DNA from 3 places in the Rahnella sp. BIGb0236 genome. Region 3 is predicted to be linked to each of the others. Evidence: predicted binding sites of a transcription regulator. Region 3 holds the regulator's gene; each other region holds the start of a gene.
What was found. Region 3 encodes sigma-54, which starts transcription at its own class of promoters, with help from an activator protein. Its sites were predicted from a motif close to GTTGGCACANNTTTCGCTNT; they were not measured.
Positions count from the first base shown of each region.

Region 1 (3,242 bases), on a different contig from region 3:
CCTGATATTTGCCTTTGTCATCCCACTTATAGACCACGTAATCCGAGACTTTCAGATCGCCTTTGCTGTCCCAGGCTTTTTTGCCCATGACGGTATCGACACTGTTGGCTTTCAGCCATTCACTGGCTTTGGCGGAATCGCTGCCGCCGGTGGCTTTGAACGCCGCCGCAATGGCCTGAACTGACGCATAGGAATACAAGGTGTAGCCTTCCGGCTCGAACTTGCTGGCGCGGAATTTATCGATTACCGCTTTGCCTTCCGGGATCAGACGCGGGTCTTTGCCGAAGGTCATCAGAATGCCGTTGGTGTATTGCGGACCGCCTGCGGCAGTCACCATTTCTTCGTTCACGATGCAGTCACCGGAGAAGAATGTGGCCTGGACGCCCTGCTCGCGCATCTGGCGCACCAGCGGACCGGCTTCCGGATGACAGCCGCCGAAGAACACCACATCCGGTTTCTGCGCGCTGATTTTAGTGACCAGCGCGTTAAAGTCTTTTTCGCCACGCGACAGACCTTCATACATCACTTCTTTCACGCCACGCTTGTTGAGCGCCGCTTTGGTGGCATCCGCCAGCCCCTGCCCGTAAGTGTCCTTGTCATGGATGATGACCACTTTTTTGGCTTTCAGCTTATCGATGATGTAATCACTGGCAACCTGCCCCTGCTGGTCGTCACGTCCGCACATACGGAACATGTCGCTCATGCCGCGTTCGGTAATTTGCGGGTTGGTCGATCCCGGTGTGATGGCAATAATTCCGGCGTCGTTGTACACCTCAGACGCAGGCATGGTGGAAGAGGAGCAGAAATGCCCGACCACCGCCTGCACTTTATCCTGATCGACCAGCCGGTTAGCCACAGCGACTGCCTGTTTTGGTTCGCAGGCGTCATCGCCCTGCACCAGTTTGATTTTCTCGCCGTTGATTCCGCCAGCGGCATTAATGTCTTCCGCTGCCTGTGTGGCGCCATGCCAGTACTGATCGCCATAGGTGGCGTTCGGGCCGGTGAACGGGCCAGCCACGCCAATCACAATATCCGCACGCGCGGAAAAGGCGGTGACCAGACAACCTGCCAGCAAAAGAGAAAGAGGACTTTTCATAAATTTCATCGACATCATCATGATCCTTAGCACTGAGTTTGAGGGTAAACCGGAACTAAAAAGACACATCTGAAGCAGCAATCTGAAATTTAACGCACCAGCAACGGACGGAGGCCTTCCCGCAAGTTCTCCGAAGGTAAAAACATCAAAGGTAAGAAATTTCTGCGGTACAGGACGTAAGCAAAATATCTGCCAGTGTTACGGAACCTCTGAGAATGTTACGGGTTATGTGAGTATAGATAGCGGCAGGCGAGCGTTACGGGCAACTGACAGAAACAACGACGGGATCACATCGCACCGCACTGGTGCACATTTTCGTGTTACCACGCACTATTACGCTTAGTGACATTTTTATTCTTTGCTTCTTACGGCGGGTTGTTTTGTAATGCGGGCAGATGATTGCAAAGGGAAACGACTGAACAATGAAGAAATTATCCTGCCTGACGGCTGCGGTTCTGGCGCTGACATTGACCGGCTGTGCTGGTGATTACGTGATCAACACCAAATCCGGTGACCAGTTTTTCGCCCACGGCGAACCCGATCGTGACCGCGATACCGGCATGACCAGCTACACCGACATGAACGGCGATTATCATCTGATGAATACCAATGATATTGCGGGCATTGTGAAGAAGTAGCCTTTACGGGCAAATAAAAACCGGGCAATTGCCCGGTTTTGTATTTTTAGAACACTGTTCTCAACCCCAAAATCATTCGGGTCGCAGCAAGGTGGCTTGAAGGACGAAGGGGATCACAGCCCGTTTTCAGCGATATCCATCGCAAAGTACGTCAGGATAATGTCTGCGCCCGCACGTTTAATCGCGCCCAGGCTTTCACGCACCACGGCGCGTTCATCGATAGCACCGGCTTGTGCCGCGAACTTGATCATTGCGTATTCACCGCTGACCTGATAGGCCGCCAGTGGCAGGCGGGAGGCTTCGCGGATATCGCGGATCACATCCAGATACGCGCCAGCCGGTTTGACCATCAGCGCATCGGCGCCTTCCTGCTCGTCGAGCAACGATTCACGCACGGCTTCGCGGCGGTTCATCGGGTTCATCTGATATTGCTTGCGGTTGCCTTTCAGCACGCTGCCGCCCGCTTCACGGAAAGGTCCGTACAGGGATGACGCGAACTTGGTGGAATACGCCATGATCGAGGTATCAATAAAACCGGCTTCATCCAGCGCACTGCGGATCGCCTGTACCTGACCGTCCTGCGCCGCAGAAGGTGCGATGAAATCTGCGCCCGCCGCCGCCGCAACCACAGCCTGTTTGCCGAGGTTGATCAGCGTCGCGTCGTTATCCACGCCGTGATCATGCAGCACGCCGCAATGGCCGTGTGAGGTGTATTCGCAGAAACAGGTGTCGGACATGACGATCATTTCAGGCACGGTGTCTTTACAGATACGCGCCATACGCGCGACCAGACCGTTTTCGTTCCAGGTGTCGCTGCCGGTGGCATCCATGTGATGCGAAATACCGAAGGTCATCACCGAGCGGATACCGGCGCGGGCATAGCGTTCGATTTCAAACGCCAGACGGGATTCAGGGATGCGCAGCACACCGGGCATGGCTTCGATGGGTACGTATTCAGAGGTCTCTTCTTCTACGAAAATCGGCAGTACCAGATCATTGACGCTAAATTCAGTTTCCTGAAAAAGAGTGCGCAGGGATTCGGACTGTCTCAGGCGGCGAAGGCGTGAGCTCGGGAACTGATTCGACATGAAAACTCCTAAAAATTAATCTGTTGCGCTGATATTTTTGAGAAACAGGAGCGCAGACAGTTCAGACGGCAGGAGGCAATGCAGCGCCGTCAGACGATGAAGCCCGCATTTTATAATAACTTTTAAACAAATGATGAACTTTCCGTGAGGAGATGTAACAGAGGCCGCATTTTATCTCAGGCGATCCCACCGGTTGGGATGGCCTGAAGGAAGGAGTTAACCGAGTTTGATCTCGCGATCTGCTGAGGCAATCGTGGATGGCCGGTGCGCGATAAATATCCGCGTAATATCCAGTTCGCTGATGGCCTGATTAATGCGCATTTCGTTATCCAGATCGAGATGGCTGGTGGCCTCGTCGAGGAATAAAATGGCCGGACGGCGATACAGTGCGCGGGCGATCAGCAAACGCTGTTTCTGACC
Region 1 is NZ_SOAO01000008.1:121,663-124,904, forward strand. It holds gene EDF78_RS16890 (branched-chain amino acid ABC transporter substrate-binding protein) at 1-1,111, opposite strand, end outside; gene EDF78_RS16895 (YgdI/YgdR family lipoprotein) at 1,519-1,734, shown strand; gene hemB (porphobilinogen synthase) at 1,848-2,822, opposite strand; gene EDF78_RS16905 (peptidase domain-containing ABC transporter) at 3,039-3,242, opposite strand, start outside.
Region 1: EDF78_RS16890 (branched-chain amino acid ABC transporter substrate-binding protein) is a predicted target of sigma-54. The motif match lies at 1,274-1,293, and genes of this name have one in related genera.

Region 2 (3,242 bases), on a different contig from region 3:
TGTGCCAAAAGCCACGCAGCAGGAAAAATGTGCGCAAAGTCACGGTGAGACAAGGAATTATAAAAAGTGGCGGAACCGGCAGGCGGGTTTTTTTGCCCTGAACCAGGGCAAAAGCAGGAAGGAAAGGGATGTTGTAACGCACTGTCATTGTGCAGGAGCACCAGAAAAGCGCCCCGTTTGCCCCTCAGACGGGGATCAGCGTTGCTCCAGTTCGTCGAGATCGGCGTAAAGATCGCTGATCTGATGAATACGCTGACGGCCCTGAGCGAGCATATCGTGCAGCAATGCATTACTGAGTAAATTCGCCAGGCTCATGGCAGAAGAATAACTGTCGAACGCCGAGACACTGTCGAGCGGCGCGGCCAGATGCCAGGTCGCCAGCGGGATAAGCGTCTGTGCCTGTGGCTCGCACACCAGTAGGACCGGCACACACAGCGTGTGTAACTGCGTCAGAATGGCCTTCGCCATGCGCGGCCTGCGGCGGAAGGCGACAAAAATCACCACATCCTGCGCAGTGAGATCCACCAGTTCTTCCGCCAGCGTTTGCCCCGGTTGCGGCATCATCATCACGCCTGCGCGCACCTGAATCAGCTGCTGACGAAGGTGCAGCGCCACCGGATAACTGTTACGAAAACCCAGCAACCGCACCTGTCGCGCCTGACTGAGCGCGGTGATCAGCGCGCCAAACTGTACGCCATCAATCTGGTTAATCCACTGCGTGAGGTTCGCCATTTCCTGCTTGTAGTGCCGGGATAACAAGGTGTTGCCCTGTACCGCATCGCGGCTGTCGGTCAGCGGCATCCCGCTCTGGCGCAGGGTGCGCATCTCATCACGCATATCGCGATAACTCGGATAACCGAGGCGCTTAAACAGGCGGCTGACCGTGGCTTTCGATACGCCGCTGAGCCGCGCCAGTTCGGCGCTGTTGTAACTCATCAGGTCGTCGATGCTGGCAAAAATAAAGTCTGCCACCCGCTGTTCCTGCGGCGTCAGTTCTGCGTAATGGTCACGCAGACGTTCATCTATCTGTTTCATCTCCGTCCCTTTTGTAACCAATGTTTCAGCCATTCAGCGGAACATACCATGCACTATGCTTGCCAATGCAAGCAAAATTATGTGCGAAAGCCGGCGGCTTTTGCCGATGTGGAACACCTCTTGCTTAACTTTATCCCTACGCGCCCTCAACCCTGCAAGCACGGGCAGCATAAAAAAAGCGTCTCAAAAAAGGACATCGCATGATTAACAGTAACAGCGCACCGCTGGGCATGGCGGTCACACCTCATCATCTGGCGAGCCAGAGTGCGCTTGCGGTATTGCGCGAAGGCGGCAACGCCATCGAAGCCATGGTGGCGGCAGCCGCAACAATTGCCGTGGTGTATCCGCACATGAACGGGCTGGGCGGCGACGGCTTCTGGCTGATTGTGCCGCCGCAGGGCAATCCGGTGGCTATCGATGCCAGCGGCGCGGCGGGCGCCCTCGCCTCTCTCGATTTCTACGCCGGTGAAACGCACATTCCCCATCGTGGCCCGAAATCCGCGCTGACGGTTGCGGGCACCGTCGGCGGCTGGCAGGAAGCACTGAATGTGTCGGCTGAGTTGGGTGGCGAACAGAAACCCCTCTCCCGCCTGCTGCGCGATGCCATCCGCTATGCGGCTGACGGTATTCCGGTCACCGCCTCGCAGGAAGCCGCCACCCGCGCCAAACAACATGAGCTGAAGGATTTCCGCGCCTTTGCCGACATCTTTTTGCCTAACGGCGATGTGCCGCGCGCCGGTAACCGTTTCACCCAACCGCAGCTGGCACAAACCCTGTCGATGCTGTGTGAGGACGGACTGAACAGTTTCTATCGCGGCGAACTGGCCGACAACATGGCCGCCGACATGGAGAAACTCGGCATGCCGGTGACCCGCGCCGATCTCGCCGCATATAAACCGCAGCGCCGTGTGCCGCTGCGCCTTAAACACAGTAAAGGCGAAATCTACAACCTGACACCGCCGACGCAGGGACTGGTTTCGCTGGCCATTCTCGGGCTGACCGATCGCCTGCCGCTGGAAACCATGGATGAAAGCGCCACCATTCACAGCGTGGTGGAAGCCACCAAACTGGCGTTCGGCCTGCGCGACCGTTTTATCACTGATCCACGCATGATGACGCAGGACGCGCAGGATCTGCTGGATCCGCAGTATCTCGACGCTCTCGCCACCCGCATCAAACCGCACAGCGCCGCAGACTGGGGCAAAGGTAAAGGGCCGGGCGATACCGTCTGGATGGGCGTGATGGACAGCAGCGGGCTGGCGGTGTCCTTTATCCAGAGCATTTATCACGAGTTCGGCAGTGGTGTCGTGCTGCCGGGCAGCGGCGTGTTGTGGCAAAACCGTGGCGCGTCTTTCAGCCTCGACGCCGGACATTTGCTGGCACTCGCGCCGGGCAAACAACCGTTCCACACCCTCAATCCCGCCGCCGCACGCTTATACGACGGGCGCACCATGGTGTACGGCTCGATGGGCGGTGACGGTCAGCCGCAAACCCAGGCCGCGGTGTTTATCCGCCATGTGGTGCAGGGTCAGTCTTTGCAGCAGGCAATCAGCGGTCCGCGCTGGTTGCTGGGCCGTACCTGGGGCGAAAGTTCGGACTCACTGAAACTGGAGGGCCGTTTCGCCTATCCGACGCTGGCGGGACTGAGACAGCGCGGTCACGACGTCGAACTGTTGCCGGATTTCAGCGAAGCCGTCGGCCACGCTGGCGCCATTGTCCGCCATACCAATGGCATGTTTGAAGGCGCCTCCGACCCGCGCAGTAACGGCAGCGCCGCCGGATTTTGATCAGAGTTCGCTCATGAGAATTGATAAGGAAGCAGCATGAAAAATACCCCCGCAGCGACCGACTGGGCCGCGTATATCCGCCAGATGGAATCCGTTCTGGCGCTGGAACTCGACGACGCCCGTCGTCAGGAATTACTGGTACAGTTCAGTCGCATCGCGCAAATGGCGCAGCCGCTGATGGATTTACCGCTCGACCCGCGTCTGGAAATTGCCGGGGTGTACCGCGCATGACATCCTTTGATCGTTTTACTATCAGTCAGTTACATCAGGCCATTGTTCAGGGTGACATTTCAGCAACGGAGATTGCAACGTCGACGCTTGATGCGGTTGAACAGGCCAATCCGGTGATCAACGCCTGGACGCATATCACCCGCGAACGCATGCTGAGCGAAGCCGCAAAAGTCGATAAAACCCGTGCCA
Region 2 is NZ_SOAO01000003.1:32,370-35,611, reverse strand. It holds gene EDF78_RS07015 (MurR/RpiR family transcriptional regulator) at 196-1,035, opposite strand; gene EDF78_RS07010 (gamma-glutamyltransferase family protein) at 1,236-2,822, shown strand; gene hpxX (oxalurate catabolism protein HpxX) at 2,859-3,053, shown strand; gene EDF78_RS07000 (AtzE family amidohydrolase) at 3,050-3,242, shown strand, end outside.
Region 2: EDF78_RS07010 (gamma-glutamyltransferase family protein) is a predicted target of sigma-54. The motif match lies at 1,143-1,162, and genes of this name have one in related genera.

Region 3 (3,242 bases):
TTGTGACATCGCATGCTCATAAACTTCCGGTGTTTCTGGCATGTTACGGACGTCAATGCTGACGGCCGCAGACGTATTGCGTTCAACAAGGGTCTGGGCGAGCTGCGGCAGTAACACCACCGGCAGGTTGTCCACACAGTAAAAACCCATGTCTTCGAGTGCCCTCAGGGCAACCGACTTCCCGGAACCGGAACGGCCGCTGACAATCATCAGCACCATGGTGTCACTCCCCTGGCATTCAGTGTTCAGCATTCATTTTCCCGGCACGAAAACCGGGATCAGACGCTATTCGTTTTCAGTCATTATCTGGAACAGTTCTTCGTCGCTTTGCGCTCCGCGCAGACGGCGACACACTGTTTTATCAGCCAATTTCTTAGCAACTAACGATAAGGTGTGTAAGTGGGTTTTACATTGATCTGCCGGAACCAGCAAGGCAAAAAGTAAATCTACCGGCTGATTATCGATGGCGTCAAAAGCGATCGGCTGTTCCAGCTGAATGAACACCCCGACGGCACGTAAAGTATCTTCTTCCAGCTTTCCGTGCGGGATGGCGATCCCGGCACCGATCCCGGTGCTGCCCATACGTTCACGGGTCAAAATGGCGTCGAAAATCACCTGTGGCGATAAATTTAATTGCTTAGCGGCCAGTTCGCTGATGATTTCCAGTGCGCGTTTCTTGCTGGCGCAATGAACGCCACTTTTGGTGCATTCGGCATTGAGCACCGACGTTAATTGCATTGCAGTATCGTTAATCATGTCATCTTTCACTTTTGCGCTGTTTCACCCTTAAAGCTATATCGGCTCGTTTCCCGAAGGTCACAAGCCGATGCCCGAAGGTTTGTAGCACAGGGTTGGCTACATGAATGTCAGTGCTGTTTCAGTTTGTCTTTATGTTTATTCAGCTGGCGGGCCAGTTTATCAACCAGTCCGTCAATCGCTGCGTACATATCCTGATGTTCCGAGGTGGCATGTAATTCGCCTCCATTCACATGCAAAGTCGCTTCCGCAACTTTTTGCACCTTTTCCACGCTCAACACCACATACACCTGATTAATCCTGTCGAAATACTGCTCGAGCTTGGCCAGCTTCGACGTGATGAATTCTCTCAGGGGATCCGTGATCTCAATGTGATGTCCGGTAATGTTGAGCTGCATAATGTCTTCCTTCTCTGTTGAGGTCAAACTAACTGTTTACGTTGGTTTGAGGGCGGGATGGACAAAGACTCTCGGTATTTGGCGACGGTCCGTCGTGCGACCATGATCCCCTGATCGGAAAGCAGGGTCGCTAACTTACTGTCACTGAGCGGTTTTACAGGATTCTCCGCTGCGATTAATTTCTTCACCAGCGCCCGGATGGCGGTTGACGATGCCTCGCCGCCGCTGTCTGTACTGACATGGCTGGAGAAGAAATACTTCAGTTCGAAAATGCCACGCGGGCTGTGCAGGAACTTCTGCGTCGTCACACGTGAAATTGTCGATTCGTGCATTTCTACGGCACTGGCGATATCGGCCAGCACCATAGGTTTCATAAATTCTTCACCCAGTTCAAAGAACGCCTGCTGCTGCTCAACGATGCAGCGCGTCACTTTTAACAGCGTGTCGTTACGGCTTTCCAGACTTTTGATTAACCACTTGGCTTCCTGCAGATTGCTGCGGATAAACTGGCCGTCGCTGTCGCTGCGTGCGGAATTGCCCATCGCGGCGTACTGCTGATTTATCTTCAGTCGCGGAATGCTGTCGGAATTCAGTTCGACCGTCCAGACACCTGACACTTTACGCACCAGCACATCCGGGATCACGTATTCGGATTCACCGGTATTGATCGACTGGCCCGGACGCGGATCAAGAGACTGGATCAGGAGCATCGCTCCTTTCAGTGTATCTTCTTTTAACCGGGTTGATCGCATAAGTGCACGGAAATCATGGTTCGCCAGCAAATCGAGATGTTCGCTGATGATCAGACGGGCTTCGGTGATAAACGGGGTGTCAGTAACATATTGAGAAAGCTGGATCAGCAGACAGTCGCGCAGATCACGCGCCGCCACGCCCACCGGGTCAAAGCGTTGAACGCGCTTAAGCACGGCTTCAACTTCGTCCATGGTGATGTTTTCGTCACCCACGCTTTCAAGAATATCTTCAAGGGAAACGGTGAGGTAACCGGTGTCATCCACCGCATCGACGATGGAGGTGGCAATCGCGGCATCGGTATCGGAAAACGGCGTCAGTTCCACCTGCCACATCAGGTAATCCTGCAGGGTCTGGGTGGTTTCGCCCTGGTAAATCGGCAATTCGTCATCGCTGTAATCATTGCCGGTACCGGACGGCGTGCCTGCGGTGTAAATCTCATCCCAGGTCGCATCCAGCGGCAGCTCTTCGGGCATGTCTTTTTGCTCGAGGGCTTCGCGGGTATCTAATCCTTCGTTGTCGGTGGTTTCCACCGCATCGATTTCATCATGAAGGTCGGTTTGTTCCAGCAGAGGGTTGCTCTCCAGCGCGAGTTGGATCTCCTGCTGGAGCTCGAGCGTGGACAATTGCAACAGGCGGATGGCCTGTTGTAACTGAGGAGTCATTGCCAGTTGTTGGCTGAGTCTGAGTTGCAAACCTTGCTTCATATCTTGGCTTAATTCCGTTGATGAGTGAGAACGGCAACACTTCTGTCAGAGACGGCCTGTTTCAGTTTAAGTTGAAACAGGCACGGTTCCGGCGGCACAGATCACAGACGGAATTCTTCACCAAGATAAACACGTTTAACTTGTTCATCAGCAAGAATGTCGGCTGGCGTGCCGTGGGCGATCAATTTCCCCTGACTGACGATATACGCGCGTTCACACACATCGAGTGTTTCACGCACGTTATGGTCAGTGATCAGTACGCCGAGGCCGCTGTCACGTAAATGCTCAATGATTTTTTTGATGTCGATAACTGAAATCGGGTCAACCCCGGCGAACGGTTCATCCAGCAGGATGAATTTCGGGTTCGCTGCCAGCGCACGGGCAATTTCTACACGACGGCGTTCACCCCCGGACAGTGACTGACCGAGGTTATCGCGCAAATGAGAAATATGGAACTCTTCCATCAGTTCATTGGCGCGATCGTTACGCTGTTCTTTGTTCAGATCATCACGGATCTGCAACACCGCCATCAGGTTATCAAACACGCTGAGACGACGGAAAATGGACGCTTCCTGCGGAAGGTAGCCGATACCGCGACGGGCGCGGGTATGCAGCGGAAGCAGGCTGATGT
Region 3 is NZ_SOAO01000010.1:35,956-39,197, reverse strand. It holds gene rapZ (RNase adapter RapZ) at 1-219, opposite strand, end outside; gene ptsN (PTS IIA-like nitrogen regulatory protein PtsN) at 286-768, opposite strand; gene hpf (ribosome hibernation promoting factor) at 867-1,154, opposite strand; gene rpoN (RNA polymerase factor sigma-54) at 1,178-2,611, opposite strand; gene lptB (LPS export ABC transporter ATP-binding protein) at 2,713-3,242, opposite strand, start outside.